Regions from separate parts of the Nocardioides plantarum genome, predicted to be linked through region 3. Evidence: predicted binding sites of a transcription regulator. Region 3 holds the regulator's gene; each other region holds the start of a gene.

What was found. Region 3 encodes LexA, which represses DNA repair genes until DNA is damaged. Its sites were predicted from a motif close to TCGAACANNTGTTCGA; they were not measured.
Region 1: FJQ56_RS15640 (HNH endonuclease signature motif containing protein) is a predicted target of LexA. The motif match lies at 3,168-3,183, and genes of this name have one in related genera.
Region 2: FJQ56_RS17750 (HNH endonuclease signature motif containing protein) is a predicted target of LexA. The motif match lies at 3,698-3,713, and genes of this name have one in related genera.

Annotation. Positions count from the first base shown of each region.
Region 1 covers NZ_VDMS01000003.1:51,250-56,326, reverse strand. Annotated here, with positions in the region: gene FJQ56_RS15665 (ABC transporter ATP-binding protein) at 1-87, opposite strand, end outside; gene FJQ56_RS15660 (ABC transporter substrate-binding protein) at 84-1,187, opposite strand; gene FJQ56_RS15655 (hypothetical protein) at 1,436-1,828, opposite strand; gene FJQ56_RS15650 (DUF1801 domain-containing protein) at 1,953-2,366, opposite strand; gene FJQ56_RS15645 (GNAT family N-acetyltransferase) at 2,515-3,030, opposite strand; gene FJQ56_RS15640 (HNH endonuclease signature motif containing protein) at 3,368-4,654, shown strand; gene FJQ56_RS15635 (hypothetical protein) at 4,703-5,077, opposite strand, start outside.
Region 2 covers NZ_VDMS01000004.1:319,829-324,905, reverse strand. Annotated here, with positions in the region: gene FJQ56_RS17765 (class I SAM-dependent methyltransferase) at 1-610, shown strand, start outside; gene FJQ56_RS17760 (siderophore-interacting protein) at 641-1,351, shown strand; gene era (GTPase Era) at 1,348-2,286, shown strand; gene FJQ56_RS17750 (HNH endonuclease signature motif containing protein) at 2,459-3,676, opposite strand; gene FJQ56_RS17745 (septum formation family protein) at 4,313-5,077, opposite strand, start outside.
Region 3 covers NZ_VDMS01000001.1:1,027,096-1,032,172, reverse strand. Annotated here, with positions in the region: gene FJQ56_RS04800 (alkaline phosphatase family protein) at 1-1,058, opposite strand, end outside; gene FJQ56_RS04795 (alkaline phosphatase D family protein) at 1,058-2,794, opposite strand; gene lexA (transcriptional repressor LexA) at 2,889-3,656, opposite strand; gene FJQ56_RS04785 (SDR family oxidoreductase) at 3,738-4,580, shown strand; gene FJQ56_RS04780 (LysM peptidoglycan-binding domain-containing protein) at 4,717-5,052, shown strand.

The sequences.
Region 1 (5,077 bases), on a different contig from region 3:
CGTGCCGCTGAGCGCCGTCCCACCGGCCGCCCCGTCCGGGGTCGAGCCCGTGGACGAGGCAGCCGCGGTGGTGTCGGCCTCGGTCACTTCTTGAGCTCGGGGTTGTCCCGGTAGACCTCGCCGAGCAGGTCGAGGTCGAAGATGTCGTCGGCCTTCAGGTCGATCTTGGCCGCCTTGAGGGAGGCGAGGTTGTCCTGGACCAGGTCGTCGCTGATGGTGAACAGTCCGTTGGCCGCGGTCTCGTCGGTGTTGACCAGCAGGTCGCACTGCTGCTCGGCCTGGGCGACCTCCTTCTCGAGCTCGAGCGGCGGGTCGATGTCGACGCCGTACTTGTCGACGGCGAGCTTGGCCCCGGCCTCGGGGTCGGCGCACGCGTCGTTCCAGCCCTGGATCTCGGCCTTGAGGAACGCCTTGACCATGTCGGGCTTGTTCTTGATCGTGTCCTCGGTCGCGATCACGCTCTCGGCCACGAAGGGCAGGCCGTTGTCGGCGAAGGGCAGGTCGACGGTGTCGAACCCGTCGCCCTTGACCAGCAGCGACTCGTTGGTCACGTAGGCGACCAGGCCGTCGATCTGGCCGTCCTCGAGCGGGGCGATGTCGAAGCCGTTGGGCACGATCTCGACGTCGTCGGGGTCGATGTCGTTGGCCGCGAGGAGCGCGTTGAACAGGCTCAGGTTGGGGTCCTGGACGCCGATCTTCTTGCCGACCAGGTCCTGCGGGGTCTTGATGTTGCCCTTGTCGGAGATCGACAGGATCGAGAACGGGTTCTTCTGGTACGTCGTGCCGACGATCTTGAGCGGGAAATCGGAGTTGGCGATCGAGGCACCCGTCGAGATCGCGTTGCTCAGCCCGAAGTCGGCCTTGCCCGTGGCGACGAGCTCCTCGGTCGAGACCGGCCCGGGCAGCAGGTTGACCTTGTCGAAGCCGGCGTCCTTGAAGTAGCCCTTGTCGTCGGCCATGAACTCGCCGGCGAACTCGGCGTTCTTGATCCACGACAGCTGCACCGAGACCGTCCCGAACCCGTTGCCGTCGCTGCCGTCACCCGCGCCGCTCGCCTCGCTGTCGCCGCCGTCGTCGCCGCACGCGGCGAGCAGGACGGTGGCTGCGGTGAGCGCGATGGCGGCCTGCCAGCGGCGGGTACGACGAGCCGGGCTGGTGCGGAGCAGCCGGTGGGTGGTCGAGGTCATGCGGTGCCTCCTGGGCGCGGGGTGCAGACGGATCGCCGAGCTCGATCACGCGGTCGCCGCGACGCTAGGAGGCCCGCGTTCCCGGGGCGTGATCCACGCGTTTCAGGAGGGTTACGTTCGTTTCATGGCCTGGTCGCCGTCCCGACGCACCGATGCCCGCGGCCGGGTGACCGCGGGCATCGACGTGTCCAGCGCCGCGGGGCCTCGGCGCCTCAGCGGACGGACGTCAGCAGTCCGTCAGCAGTCCGTCAGCAGTAGAGCGTGATCGCGAAGGTGCTGGCGTCGGCGATCTTCCACCAGCCGGGCGTGTAGGCGATGCTCCCGCCGTAGGTCGGGCTGCCGACGCAGCCGGAGGGGATGTACATGCCGTCGATGTCGTAGCCCGAGCCACGGCCGCCCTTGGTCTGCCCCTTCGCGACGTAGCCGTCGATGGTGGGGTTCGAGCTGGTCCGCCACTGCAGCGTGTAGCCGATGCTGCGCGCGGAGTTGGAGGCGTTGCTCAGGCCGCCGCACCATTCGCCGGTGCACGACCCGGCGCTGGCCGGCGCGGCGCCGCCGGCCACGGCACCGAGGCCGGCGACCACGACAGCGGCGGCGGCGCCCGCGATCCGACGACGGTTGGGAGTGGTGTGAGTGCTCATGGAGAACGTCCTTCCGAGAGGTGTCCGACGCCGCGTGCGCGGCGCCTGCGTCCCCCAGTCAAGGCGCTCACCGAGCTCGGCGTAACCAACGAAATCGCAGTTCTGGCCGGGCTTCGCGGATCGGTCACCCGGTGCCGGTGGCGGCCCGACGGACCAGGTCCGTGATCCGGGCCGCGACGGCGTCGTCGACCTCGGTGACGGCGTACGCCGTGGGCCAGAGCCCGCCGTCGTCGAGCCGGGCCTGGCTCGAGAAGCCGAGCGAGAGGTAGCGCTCCCCGTCGACGTCGGCGCCGCGGAAGAAGCAGACGACCTTGCCCTTCGGACCGCCTGCGGCGTACGCCGGCTGCTTGTACCAGAGCCGGGGACTCAGGTCCGGGGCCGCGGCGGTGATCACCTGGTGCAGCCTCTCGGCGACCGCGCGGTCCCGATCGGTCATCGCGGCGATCGTCTCCAGCACCTCGGCGGTGGGGTCATTCTTCGTGGCCATCGCGGGCCCTTCCTTGTTGGCGGTGGTCTCGCGGTCCTGACGCGGCAGCATCACGAAGTGTGACCGGACCTGGGCGAGGTGGGGTCGTGATGTCTCCGGACGCGGTGTCAGACCTGTCCCACGACATGGGTGCCGGTTGCCCCGGTGAGCGGTGGGTTCTCTCGAGCCAGGGTCGTCTGCGGGCTTCGCCCCTGCCGCGCTATGTCGCGACGGGTAGGCGGAAGATCAGGGTCGGAAGCCCCGAGGGCGTGGTGTCGTCGCGGTCGAAGACGAACCCCAGTCTCTTCGCCAACCCGATTGATGCCTGGTTCTCGGGATGGATGTTGGCGATCAGGTGATCGATATGTGCTTCGGACTTTGCCCAGTCGATCCAGGCCCTCGCTCCTTCCGCCGCCAGACCCTTGCCCTGCGCCGATCCGGCAAGGATGTACCCCAGCTCGATCTCGTTCCAGTCTGGCCAGAAGTGCAGTCCGATTCGACCGACGAAAGCGCCGGTCTGTCGCTCGATCACTGCACTTTGGCCGTAGCCGCGTTCGTCCCATTCGTCAGCGAAAGCAGCCACCTGGAGAGGAATGACCTCCGCTGTCAGCCTGTCGCCGCCGATGTAGCGAGCGACGTCGGGGTCGCTGTGGATCTCCGCCAGCGCAGCCGTGTGTTCACTTGTCAGCGGCGGCAGGTCGCGACGTTCTGTCGTCAGCCCTCTGAAGCCTGTCATGTGTCCATCGTGGTCCCTGGCTCCCCAGCGGACGGCAAGCCGGCCACCGAGCCACTCCAGCTTGTTGCCCGACGAACCGACACGCACTTACCGGTGTCTTGCGTCGTAATACGCGAGATGCGCAGGTTGACAGAGAATCGAATATGTGTTCTAATCAATTAGCACGTTGAGAAACCTCTTTGCCACAGATGCAGGAGACCTCCGGGTGTGCTCCGGGGCTCGTCAACTGATGACGCACTGCATCGAGGTCCTACCAAGTCCTGGCGGGTGAGTCCCCAGGCAACGCTCGTCCCGATCGGCAGTCCCGATGTTGCATCCCTGCACCCCCAGTCCGTCGATGGTCCTCGAGGCCGTCGGCGCGGAGGTCGCTGCGCTCCGGCAGCGACTGTGGGCGACGGTCTCCGACGAGGAGCTGGTCGACGGCGCCGAGGCCCTCGAGAGGGTGATGGGGCAGCTGTCGGCGGTGCGCGTCCAGCTCCTCACCGAGGTCGACCAGCGCGAGATCCCTCGCAGGTCGCTGTCCTGGGGCTCCACCCACGAGTGGTTCGCCCATCTCGCCGGCATCACCGTCGGAGAGGCCCACCGGGCCGTGCGCCACGCCCGCGCCCTCACCAGCGATCGGGCCGTGACCTTCGAGGCCCTCGCAGCCGGCGCGGTCTCGGCGTCTCAGGCGGGCATCGTGTGCGACGCGGTCGACGACCTGCCGCCCGGGCCGATGTTGCGGCGCCAGGGCGAGCGGGTGCTGCTGGACGAAGCAGGTCGGCTCAACGCGACCGAGCTGCGCAAGGCGGCTCGCCGTCTGGTGGAGGTCGTCGACCCCGACCGGTCCGAGCGCAGGGCCGAGGCCGACCTCGATCGCGAGGAACGGGCCGCTCACCTCGAGCGCTTCCTGTCCGTCGTCGAGGACGGTGCCGGCGGTGTGCGCCTGCGTGGCCGCGGGTCGGTCGAGGACGGCGCGATCCTCCGGGCTGCGCTGATCCCGCTCACCAAGCCGTCGCCTGCCGTCGATCCCGACGACCCCGACCGGGTCGCCGAGACGGACCCCCGTGACCACGGAGCCCGACTGTGGGACGCCCTCCTCGACGTCGCCCAGCACTCCCTCGACACCGACCGGCAGCCCGCCAGCCACGGCACGCGGCCGCGGGTCGGCGTACTCATCGACCTCGACGACCTGCGCACCGGGGTCGGTCCCGCGGCGGTCACCGACGACGGTCTGGCCCTCTCGATCGCCGCGGTGCGCCGGCTGGCCTGCGACGCCGACGTGATCCCGATCTGTCTCGGACGGGAGGGGCACGTCCTCGACGTCGGCCGCACGCACCGGCTGGTCACCATGGCGCTCTGGCTCGCGCTCATCGCACGGGACCGACACTGCGCGTTCCCGGGCTGTACCCGACCGCCGGTCATGTGCCACGGCCACCACGTCCGGCACTGGGCCGACGGTGGTGCGACCGCGCTCGACAACCTGGTGATGCTCTGCGGAGCGCACCACCGGGTGATCCACCACAGCCCGTGGGAGGTCCGCCTGTCACCGGTCGACGGACGACCGGAGTTCCGACCACCACCCCGACGGCGCGCCGACCCACCACCCGCCACGTGGATCCGACATCGGCCGCGACGCGAGTAGCCGTGGAGTCCGCGCGACGCTCGCGCACGGTCGAGCGCGCCCTCCTCATCAGCGCACGCGATCACCCGGCGGACTGGTGCCACCTCGAGCGGCGACGTCGTCCCGCCCGACCGCGTGCACCAGCAACCACCCGGTGGCGAACCACACCCCGAACAGGAGTGAGCCGAACACGAGCCCCAGGAGGACGGCACCGACGCCGCTCGGGATGGCCGCCAGCGCCACGAGCACCACCGCGACCGCCCACAGGAGCGTCGCCGTCCTCGCCGTCCGTCCTGCGGTCGACGCGAGCGCTGCACTGCCCAGGAGCACGTACGCCGCCGCGGGCACCACCAGCAGCCACGAGACTCCGACACCCAGCGACGCCCCGACGAGCCACAGCGCCCCGGCCGACTTGAAGGCGACGAACCGGGTTCTCGGCGAGCG
Region 2 (5,077 bases), on a different contig from region 3:
CGGCGTGACGCTCAGCCGCCAGCAGGCCGAGTGGGCCAAGCAGGCGATCGACGACGCCGGCCTCGGCGACCTCGCCGAGGTCCGCCACCTCGACTACCGCGAGGTCCTGGAGTCCGACTTCGACGCGGTGTCCTCCATCGGCCTGACCGAGCACATCGGGATCGCCAACTACCCGTCCTACTTCGCGTTCCTGCGCGACAAGCTCAAGCCCGAGGGACGTCTGCTCAACCACAGCATCACCCGGCACACCAACAAGCCCACCCGCACCGGCGCGGTCATCGACCGCTACGTCTTCCCCGACGGCGAGCTCACCGGCTCGGGCCGGATGATCACCGAGGCCCAGGACGCCGGCCTCGAGGTCATGCACAGCGAGAACCTGCGCCACCACTACGCGATGACCCTGCGCGACTGGAACCGCAACCTGGTCGACAACTGGGACGAGTGCGTGGCCGAGGTCGGGCTCGGCACCGCGCGGGTCTGGGGGCTCTACATGGCCGCCTGCCGGGTCGGGTTCGAGCGCAACGAGGTGCAGCTGCACCAGGTCCTCGCCGTCCGCACGGCCGCCGACGGGTCCGACGGGTTCGCGCTGCGCCCGACCTGGGGTTCCTGACCCCGGGGCCCGGGCCACTACGGTTGACCGATGAGCACCAAGGCGGCGACCTACGAGGCAGTGGTGCTCTCGCGCACCCCGCTGGCTGCCCACCTGGTCAGGCTCGTGCTCGGCGGCCCCGGTCTGGCCGGGTTCACCAGCACCGGGATCCCCGACGAGTGGGTCGGGCTCGTGGTGCCGGGCCAGTTCCAGAGCCGCTACTACACGGTGCGCTTCTGGGACGGCGAGCGGCTGACGCTCGACGTGGTCGTCCACGACGTCGGGCTGGTCACCGAGTGGGCCGCCGGCGACTGCGTTGGTGACCCGGTGACGGTCACCGAGCCCAAGGGCTCCTTCGACATGCCGCCCGGCGCCTCCTGGCTGATGCTGGTCGGCGACCTGACGGCGCTGCCCGCGATCGCCCGGATCGTGGAGTCGGTCGTCGTACCCACGCGGGTCTGGGCCGAGGTGCCCGACGACATGTCCGACTACCTGCCCGGGGTCGAGGTCGACTTCCTCGGCCAGCCCGGCGACGGGGTGAGCCGGCTCGCCGACGTCGTCAGCGACCTGGTGTGGCCCGAGGGCGACGGCTACTTCTGGATGGCGGGGGAGTCCGCGCAGATGCGGGCGATCCGCAAGCACCTGATGCGCGAGCGCTCACTCCCGAGCACGGCGTACGACGTGATGGGCTACTGGCGCGCGGTCGCCGGCCGGCAGCCCCGCGCGGTCGATCCGGTACGACGAGCAGAGACGAGCACATGACCGAGACACCCCCACCGCTGCCCGCCCACCGGAGCGGGTTCGCCTCGTTCGTCGGGCGCCCCAACGCCGGCAAGTCGACGCTGACCAACGCGCTCGTCGGCAGCAAGGTCGTCATCACCAGCTCCAAGCCGCAGACCACCCGCACCGTCGTACGCGGCATCGTCCACCGGCCCGACGCCCAGCTGATCCTGGTCGACACCCCCGGCCTGCACCGGCCGCGCACCCTGCTCGGCGAGCGGCTCAACGACCTGGTCAAGACCACGCTGGCCGAGGTCGACGTCGTCGCGGTGTGCTTCCCGGCCAACGAGAAGATCGGCCCCGGCGACCGCTTCATCGTGCGCGAGATGGGCAAGGTCAAGCGCACCATCAAGGTCGCCATCGCCACCAAGACCGACCTGGCCACGCCCGAGCAGCTCGGCCAGCACCTGCTCGACATCGCGACCCTCGGCACCGAGACCGGCACCGACTGGGCCGAGATCGTCCCGGTCTCCGCCCAGGGCGGCGACCAGGTCCAGCTCCTCGCCGACCTCCTCGTCGGGCTGCTGCCCGAGGGGCCGCAGCTCTACCCCGACGGCGAGCTCAGCGACGCCCCCGAGGAGATCATCGTCGCCGAGCTGATCCGCGAGGCGGCGCTGGAGGGCGTGCGCGACGAGCTGCCCCACTCGATCGCCGTGGTCGTCGAGGAGATGAACCTGCGGGCCGACCGCGACGCCGACAAGCCGTTGCTCGACATCTACGCCAACCTCTACGTCGAGCGCGACTCCCAGAAGGGCATCATGATCGGCCACAAGGGGGCCCGCCTCAAGGACGTCGGCAGCCGGGCCCGCCAGCAGATCGAGGCGCTCCTCGGCACGCCCGTCTACCTCGACCTGCACATCAAGATCGCCAAGGACTGGCAGCGCGACCCGCGCCAGCTGCGCAAGCTCGGCTTCTGAGCCGGGCCGCACGAGCCATCGGGTCACGTCGACCGGGTCGCGGTCGTCGCCGACGCGTGCGGTGGCGAGGTCGAGGAGCACTACGTGTCGGTGCTCTACGTCGCCACTCGCACCTGAGGTCCGGGCGTGCCGGTGGCCCCGCGGTCCTGGTGGATGGCGGGGTGTGGGGCGGTCAGGGTCGTCGGCGGCGGTCGACGGTGTAGGTCGCACCGGTGGGGCTGGTCCATTGGTAGAGCCCGGGTTCGAGCATCTGGTAGGACCATCGGCCGTGGGTCTTGGCGCGGTGGTGCCTGCGGCAGAGCATGGCGAGGTTGTGCGCTGACGTCGGTCCGCCCAGGTCGAAGGGAACGATGTGGTCGAGGTCGACCTTGCGTCTCCCGCAGTCGGGGAACACGCACGTCCGGTCGCGCAGGTGGACCTGTTCGCGGATCGTCTCGGTGGGGCGGTAGGCCGTGGTGGTTGGGTCGGAGGCGAGGTCGATGACGGGCTTGACGGTGACCCTGGTGCCAGCGGCCTGGCACCAGTGCCGGATCTGCTCGACCAGGACCGGGGTCAGGGTGTTGTCCAGCACCGCTGAGGTGTCCTCGGCGGTGAGGTGGGCGTAGATCGTCACACCACGACCGGTGCCGCCGGTCTCGAGGTCCAACGCCAACTGGTGGCGGGCCATCTGACCCAGGGCCTGGGAACGGCGGACCTCGAGGGTCTCGGTGGAGCCGAGGTCGGCCAGCACCTGGGCGCCCCCGCGCAGGGCGGTCTCGAGGTCCAGGGCGTCGGCCAGATCGAGGGTGGCACGCACCTCCACGGTGCCGGTGGTGGTGGCATCGCGCAGGTCCACGCTGGCGTGGCGCTCCTCGGCTGCGGACTGGCGGCGACGTTCGGCCTCGGCGGGGTCGTAATGGGCTCGGGCGGCATCGACGGCGCGGTCGACCTGGGCCCAGGAGCAGGTGTGCAGGAACGGGCTGATGACCCGGTCAACGTGGGTCGCACCGGCGGGTGGCAGGGCGATGGTCTGCTCGGCGACCCGGAACGCCTTCCACAGCGAGACCTCGAGACCCACGACCCTCGCGTAGAGCCGTGGCAGCCGGTGGCGCAGCTCCAACGCCTTGCCGAGGTAGGCCAGCCCACCGTCGGTCGACATCCCCAACGACAGGGCCAGGTCCAGGGCAGCGAACTCACCGATCACCGGGCAACCCAGCCCGCCCAGGTGCAGGGCGGGCTCGACCATCGGGTCCAACAGCCCGGCGGTCTCGACCTCGTCGGCGGTGTTGGCCACCGCCCAGTCCAAGACGGCGGTCAGGGTCGCGACCTGGTCACGTGCCTCGGCCTGCCGGCGCGTGCGCACCGATTCCAGCAGCGGGTCGCTGCAACGGGTGCGGGTCGTGGTCGCCATGGGCCCATTCTACCACTTGGTTCGAACGTGTGTTCGAATCAAGGGAGGTTGTGGATATTGGACTTGGCGCGGGGTGTCCGCGCATGGCAAGGGCGCGGCGCAGCCCGCCCTTGTCTGCGTCATGAAGCATTCCGGGAGAGGCTCGCTGTCAAGGACGGCCGTAGGGCGCCGCGTAGCGGGCGCGCGACGCGCGATCCTTGACGGGGAGGCCCGGGATGCTAGGCGCGCGGACACCCCGACCCTGTTGAACCCGCGCCGTGAGAGCCCCGATCAGGCGAGACACCGGGCCAGTTGGCAGCGTCGGTTGCGGGGGTCTCGAGACGGCCGCGGGCGGCCTCCTCGACCACCGTCGGGTCGGCCCGGAAGTGTCGGTTGCGGGGGTCTCGAGACGGCCGCGGGCGGCCTCCTCGACCACCGTGGGGGCGGCCCGGCAGTGTCGGTTGCGGGGGTCTCGAGACGGCCGCGGGCGGCCTCCTCGACCACCGTGGGGTCGGCCTGGCAGTGTCGGTTGCGGGGGTCTCGAGACGGCCGCGGGCGGCCTCCTCGACCACCGTGTGGTCGGCCTGGCAGCCGTCGGTTGCCGTGGTCTCGAGACGGCCGCGGGCGGCTTCCTCGACCACCGTGACGGAGGGGCGGTCAGTCCGGTGCCCAGCACCGCACGAACGTCTGCCCGGCGGCCCACTCGTCGGCATCGGGACCCTCGTAGGCCCACTGGTAGTCGAGCGGGTCGTCGACCACGTCGACGGCCGCCTCCTCGCACCTGGAGCCGGTCCGGTCGACGGCCCGGGCGCCCGGGTAGCGGCTGCCCTCGAGCGTGAGCACCGAGAAGGCCCGCCACGTGTGGCGCGCGCTGCAGGGCACGCGCTCGAAGGCCGCGCTGTCGGGGCTGGCGGTGCCGCACATGCCGTAGCGGTCGCGACCCGCGTCGGTGTCGAGCACACCCTCGAGGGACCCGCGTACGTCGAGCAGGGACTCGGCCCCGGCGAGCGCGACGACGTCGCAGCGGTACCACGCGGCGCCCCGGCCGGACTGGGCCAGGCTCGGGGTGAACCACACCGACCGCAGCATGCTGAGCCGCCGGGCCTCGACGGTCCCGCCGACGGCCTTGCCGAGGGCGGCAGGGCAGCGCTCGGCGACGTCGTCCTGCACCCGCGCCGAGTCGACCGCCAGCAGGTGGCCGTCGACGACGTTGTCGATGGTGCCGACCTGGTAGGTCTGCGAGGTGTGGGCGCCGCGGCACGACGTCGACTTCGCGCCGCTGGTCGGGGACACCGCCTGACGGTAGGTCAGCCGGTAGCAGGATCCCCGCTTCGGCGCCGACACGGGCCGGGCCGTCGGAGGGGCCGTGGCCGTCGGGGTGGCCGTCGGGGTGGGGGTCGCCGTGGGGGCGGTGTCAGCCGG
Region 3 (5,077 bases):
CCCAGGCGCAACCCCTTGCGCCGGTCGTGGGCGGACAGCACGCCGTTCTGGGCCTGCGCGATCCGCAGCATCCGCTCGACCGCGTCCTCCTTGCCCGCGGCGGGGCCGGTCCAGTAGAGGAGGTCGGCCCCGCCGTTGTCGGCGATCTGGACCCGCCCCCGCAGCACCGGGTCCTCGTCGAGCGGCCCGCTCAGGCTGATGACGCGGTCGGGCGTCGACCAGTCCATCGAGTGGTCGGCGAGCACGATCAGCATCGAGTTCTTCCAGGCGCCGCTCGCCTTGAGCCGGTCGACGAACTGCTGGACGTAGCCGTCGGTCTTGACCAGGGCCAGGCGGCGGGCCACCTTGGCACCCACCGATCCGGTGACGTCGGCGTGGCCGTAGCGGTCGATGTCGCCCAGGTTGACGAACATCAGGTGCGGGTCGACGTCCTCGACCATCGCCATCGCCGCCTGGATGGTGAACTCGTCGGGCGCGTGTCCGGTGATCGGCAGCACCGGGAACGGCTCCCAGCGCGCGGTCGCCCGGGTGCCGAAGACGCCGTAGAGGTACTCCTTGCTGAGGACCGTGCCGGTGCGCAGGCCCTGCCGGTTGAGCCGCTCGATGATGGTGAACGCCTTGAGGTCGGTGGCCCGGTCGAGGTCGCGCACGACCTTGGCCGCGCGGTCGTAGACCGCGTTGGCCGGTACCCCCGACCGGTCCGGACGCACGCCCGTCATCATCATCACGTGGTTGGGGATGGTCTCCATGATCGGCTGGGACCGCGCCTGCGCGAACTGCCGGCCGCCCTCACGCAGCGCGTAGAGGTGGGGCGTCAGCTCCTCGCTGATCTCCTCGGGCAGGCACCCGTCGACCACCAGCACGTAGACCCGCTTGCGGGTGCGCGCCGGGGTGGGGGCCGCGGTCGCGGCGGAGGAGGCGGCCGCGACCGCCGCGGTCGAGATCGCGACCCCGCCGCCCGCCTTCAGCAGCGTGCGACGCCCCGTGACCAGCGCGTCGCGCCCGACGTCGTACGGCGTGGGCTCGCCGGGCGCGTGCCGGTCACCGCAGCCACACATCAGGCACCGTCCTGCTGGCTGCCCTGGCTGCCCTGGCGGTGCAGCGGCACGTCGGTCTCCTCGACGCGGTTGGTCGAGGCGCGGGTGAGGAACGAGCGGCTGTAGGTGATGGGCGTGTCCTTGTCGGCGCGGTCGCCGATGACGAACCAGTCCATCTGGGCCCGCTTGGCGTCCAGGTCGAGCACGGAGAACCCGTGGTCGTCGAAGTTGAGGTACTTGATGTGCGGGTTGGCGGCCAGGATTGCCGCCTCGACGACCGTGCTCGTGGTGTGGGCGGGGGTGCCGGTGATGTCCTTGAGGTTGTTGGAGGTCACCGAGGTGCACACGAACTCGACGGCACCGGTGCCGCCGAGCGGGTAGCTGCCGGTGTCGTAGGGCACCTCGGCCGCCCAGCCCGAGTGGATGTCGCCGGTGACGAAGAGGGCGTTCTGGATGTGGTGGTCCTCGATGTGCTCCAGCACCCGGCGGCGGTCGGCCGTGTAGCCGTCCCACTGGTCGACGTTGTAGGGCAGGCCGTCGTCGGGCAGCAGCCCGGTGACCTCGTTGACCTGCGCGCGCCGTGCACCGGGGAGCGCTGCGAAGGTGACCGGCGTGATCATCACCGGGTTGCCGATGACCTTCCACAGTGCCGTGGGGTTGGACAGCGAGCGCTCGAGGAAGCCCAGCTGCTGGGTGCCGGTGATGGTGCGGTCGGGGTCGTCGATCCCGCCCTCGGACGACGTCGAGAGCGCGGACGACACCTGCTTCGAACGGTAGGTCCGCAGGTCGAGCATGCTGATCTCGGCCAGCTTCCCGAAGGTGAGGCGCCGGTACAGCCGATCGCCGTCGGCGAGCTTGGTGGTGCTGTTCATCCGCACCGGCATCCACTCGTCGTAGGCGCGGTGGGCGCGGGCCCGCCGCCGCAGGTAGTCGCCCTCGGTGGCCTGGTGGTTCTCGGCCCCCGTGGCGTACTGGTCGTTGGCGACCTCGTGGTCGTCCCAGGTGATGATCCAGGGGAACTTGGCGTGCGCGTCCTGCAGGTCGGTGTCGGTCTTGTACTGCGCGTGGCGGCGCCGGTAGTCCTCGAGCGAGACCATCTCGTGCTTCGGGTCGTGGGTGCGGATGTCGACGTCGTCCCGGCCGTAGCCGTAGCCGCCCGCGCCGTACTCGTAGACGTAGTCGCCGAGGTGGACCACGGCGTGCAGGTCGTTGCGCGCCGCGAGGCCGCGGTAGGCCGCGAACCACCCGGCCTGCCAGTTGGCGCAGGAGACGATGCCCAGGCGCAGGTGGCTCGGGGTCGACCCGGGTGCCGGGGCGGTGCGGGTGCGCCCGACGCGGCTGTGGGTGCCCTTGAATCCGAAGCGGTAGTAGTACCAGGTGGCCGGGGTGAGCCCGGCGACGTCGAGCTTGACGGTGTGGTCACGGCTGGGACCGGTCACGAAGGTGCCGCGCTTGACGATGCGGCGGAAGTCCTTGCGGGTCGAGACCTCCCAGGTCACCGTGACCTGCGGGCCCTTGCCGGAGCCCGGCTTGCTGACGGCGTCGGGGGTCACCCGGGTCCAGAGCAGCACCTTGGTGGGGAGCGGGTCACCCGAGGCGACGCCGTGGCGGAAGTGGTGGAGCGCGGCGCGAGCGGCCGGTGACCGGGGCGCTGTCGCGGCGGTCGCCGAGCCGGGGCCGGCGAGCGTGGTCAGGGCGGCGCCGGTCGAGCCGGTCGCGAGCACGGTACGTCGCCGTACGCCGGTGGGTGTCGTCACGGAAACAGTCAACGACCCCCGGCACGTGGAGTGACGGGGGTCGTGACAACGGTCGTCGAGCGTTCACCCGGCGTATGCCGGGCCCGATCGTGGGTCAGAGCTTGCGCAGCACGGCCGTGACGACGCCGAGGATCGTGGCGTCGGTGCCGTCGATCGGGTCGAACGCCTCGTTGTGGGGGAGCAGCCAGACCTTGCCGTCCTTGCGCTGCAGGGTCTTGACGGTGGCCTCGCCGTCGATCATCGCCGCGACGATCTCACCGTTGCTGGCGGTCTGCTCCTGGCGGATGACGACGTAGTCGCCGTCGCAGATCGCGGCGTCGACCATCGACTCGCCCGACACCTCGAGCATGAAGAGCTGGCCGTCGCCGACCAGCTGCTGCGGCAGCGGGAAGACGTCGTCGTAGGTCTGCTCGGCCAGGATCGGGCCGCCGGCCGCGATCCGGCCGAGCAGCGGGACCTGGATCGCCGCGACGGCGACATCGCCGATGCCGGTCTCGTCGTACGACGTCTCCTCGGCCTGGCCGAGCGAGCGGCGGGCCGCCATGACGTCGGGGAGGAACACCTCGAGGGCCCGCGGTCGGTTGGGATCGCGCTTGAGGTAGCCCTTCTGCTCGAGCACCCGCAGCTGGTGGGCGACGCTCGAGGTGCTGGTCAGGCCCACCGCCTCGCCGATCTCGCGCATGCTCGGCGGGTAGCCGCGCAGCTCGAGGCTGTCCTTGATGTGGGCCAGCACGCGCTGCTGGCGCGGGGTCAGGCCGGTGGCGTCGGCCGGGCCGTCGGGGAGCTCGGAGACCTTGCTGGTCTTGGACGACTGCTTGGTGGACTGTTTCGTGGACCGCTTGTCGGGCTGCTTGTCGGGCATGGCTCAGGGTCCCACCGGGCGCCGACGATTTCAAACAGGTGTTCGAACGGCGTGTCGCGCGCACGGCTGCGACCATGGGTCATGGCCTCCGCCCCCTCACCGACGTCCTCGCCCCCGCCTGGGTCCGCTCCCACGTCCGCTCCCACGTCCGCCGTCGTCACCGGCGCGGCCCGCGGCATCGGCCGCGCGATCGCCGTGCGCCTGGTCGCCGCCGGGCACCGGGTCGTGATCACCGACGTCGATGCCGAGGCGGTCGCCGCGACGGCCACCCGGATCGGCGCGACCGGGGTGGCCCAGGACGTGCGCGACCCGGCCTCGCACCGGGCGGTCGCCTCGGTCGCGACGGGGTTGGCGCCCCTGGGCGTGTGGGTGAACAACGCCGGCGTCGGCTTCGACGGCGACCTGGCGGCGCTGAGCGACGAGCAGGTGCGCGGGCTGGTCGACGTCAACCTGCTCGGGACGCTGTGGGGGATGCGCGCCGCCCTGGACGCGTTCGGTCCGGTCGGGGCGCCCTCGGGTGCGCTGGTCAACGTGGCCTCGTTGTCGGGGCTCGGCCCGGTGCCCGGGCTGTCGGTGTACGCCGCCACGAAGGCCGCCGTCGTGTCCATCACGACCTCCGTCGCCCTCGAGGCGCCGGCCGGGCTGGGCGTGCATGCGGTGCTGCCCGACGGGGTCGCGACGCAGATGGTCGAGGACATGTCCGACGGCACCGGCAAGCGCCTGGTCAGCTCCGGCGGCCGTCTGCTGACGGTCGAGGAGATCGCCGAGGTGGTGCTCGGCCTGATCGGGTCGCGGCGGGTGCTGCGCACGGTGCCCGCCTGGCGTGGAGCGGCGATGCGCGTCTCGATGCTGGCGCCCTCGCTGGCCTCGGCCGGGATCGCCGTGTTCGAGCGACAGGGCGGTCGGGTCCTGCGTCGGCAGTAGAACACCTGTTCGCCTGAGGGGTTGCGCACGTTCGAACACCTGATCTAGAATCGCTCATGTGTTCGAACCGATCGAACTGTCGGTGGTCACCACTAGACATCAGATCGAGAGCGCACCACTTCCCCAGGAGGCACCCATGAGCACCACGTCCGTCACCGTCCGTCCCGTTGCTGGGCCCGTCGCTGGGCCCGTCTACCGGCTGACCCGTCGCGGACGCCTCGTGGTGCTCGTTCTGGCCTTCCTCGTCCTCGCGGCGATCGGCGTCATGTTCGCCGGCGGATCGATGGCCACCAGTGAGCCCGAGGCCACCGAGACGGTGGTTGTCGAGCCCGGCCAGACCCTGTGGGATATCGCCGCGGCCGCCTCCGACGGTCGCGACGTGCGTGACATGGTCACCCACCTCGTCGATCTCAACGACCTCGACTCGGTCGTCCTCGATGCCGGTCAGAGCCTCGCGGTGCCGGTCGACTGAGGTCCTCAGCTTCGTCCGCCGCCTC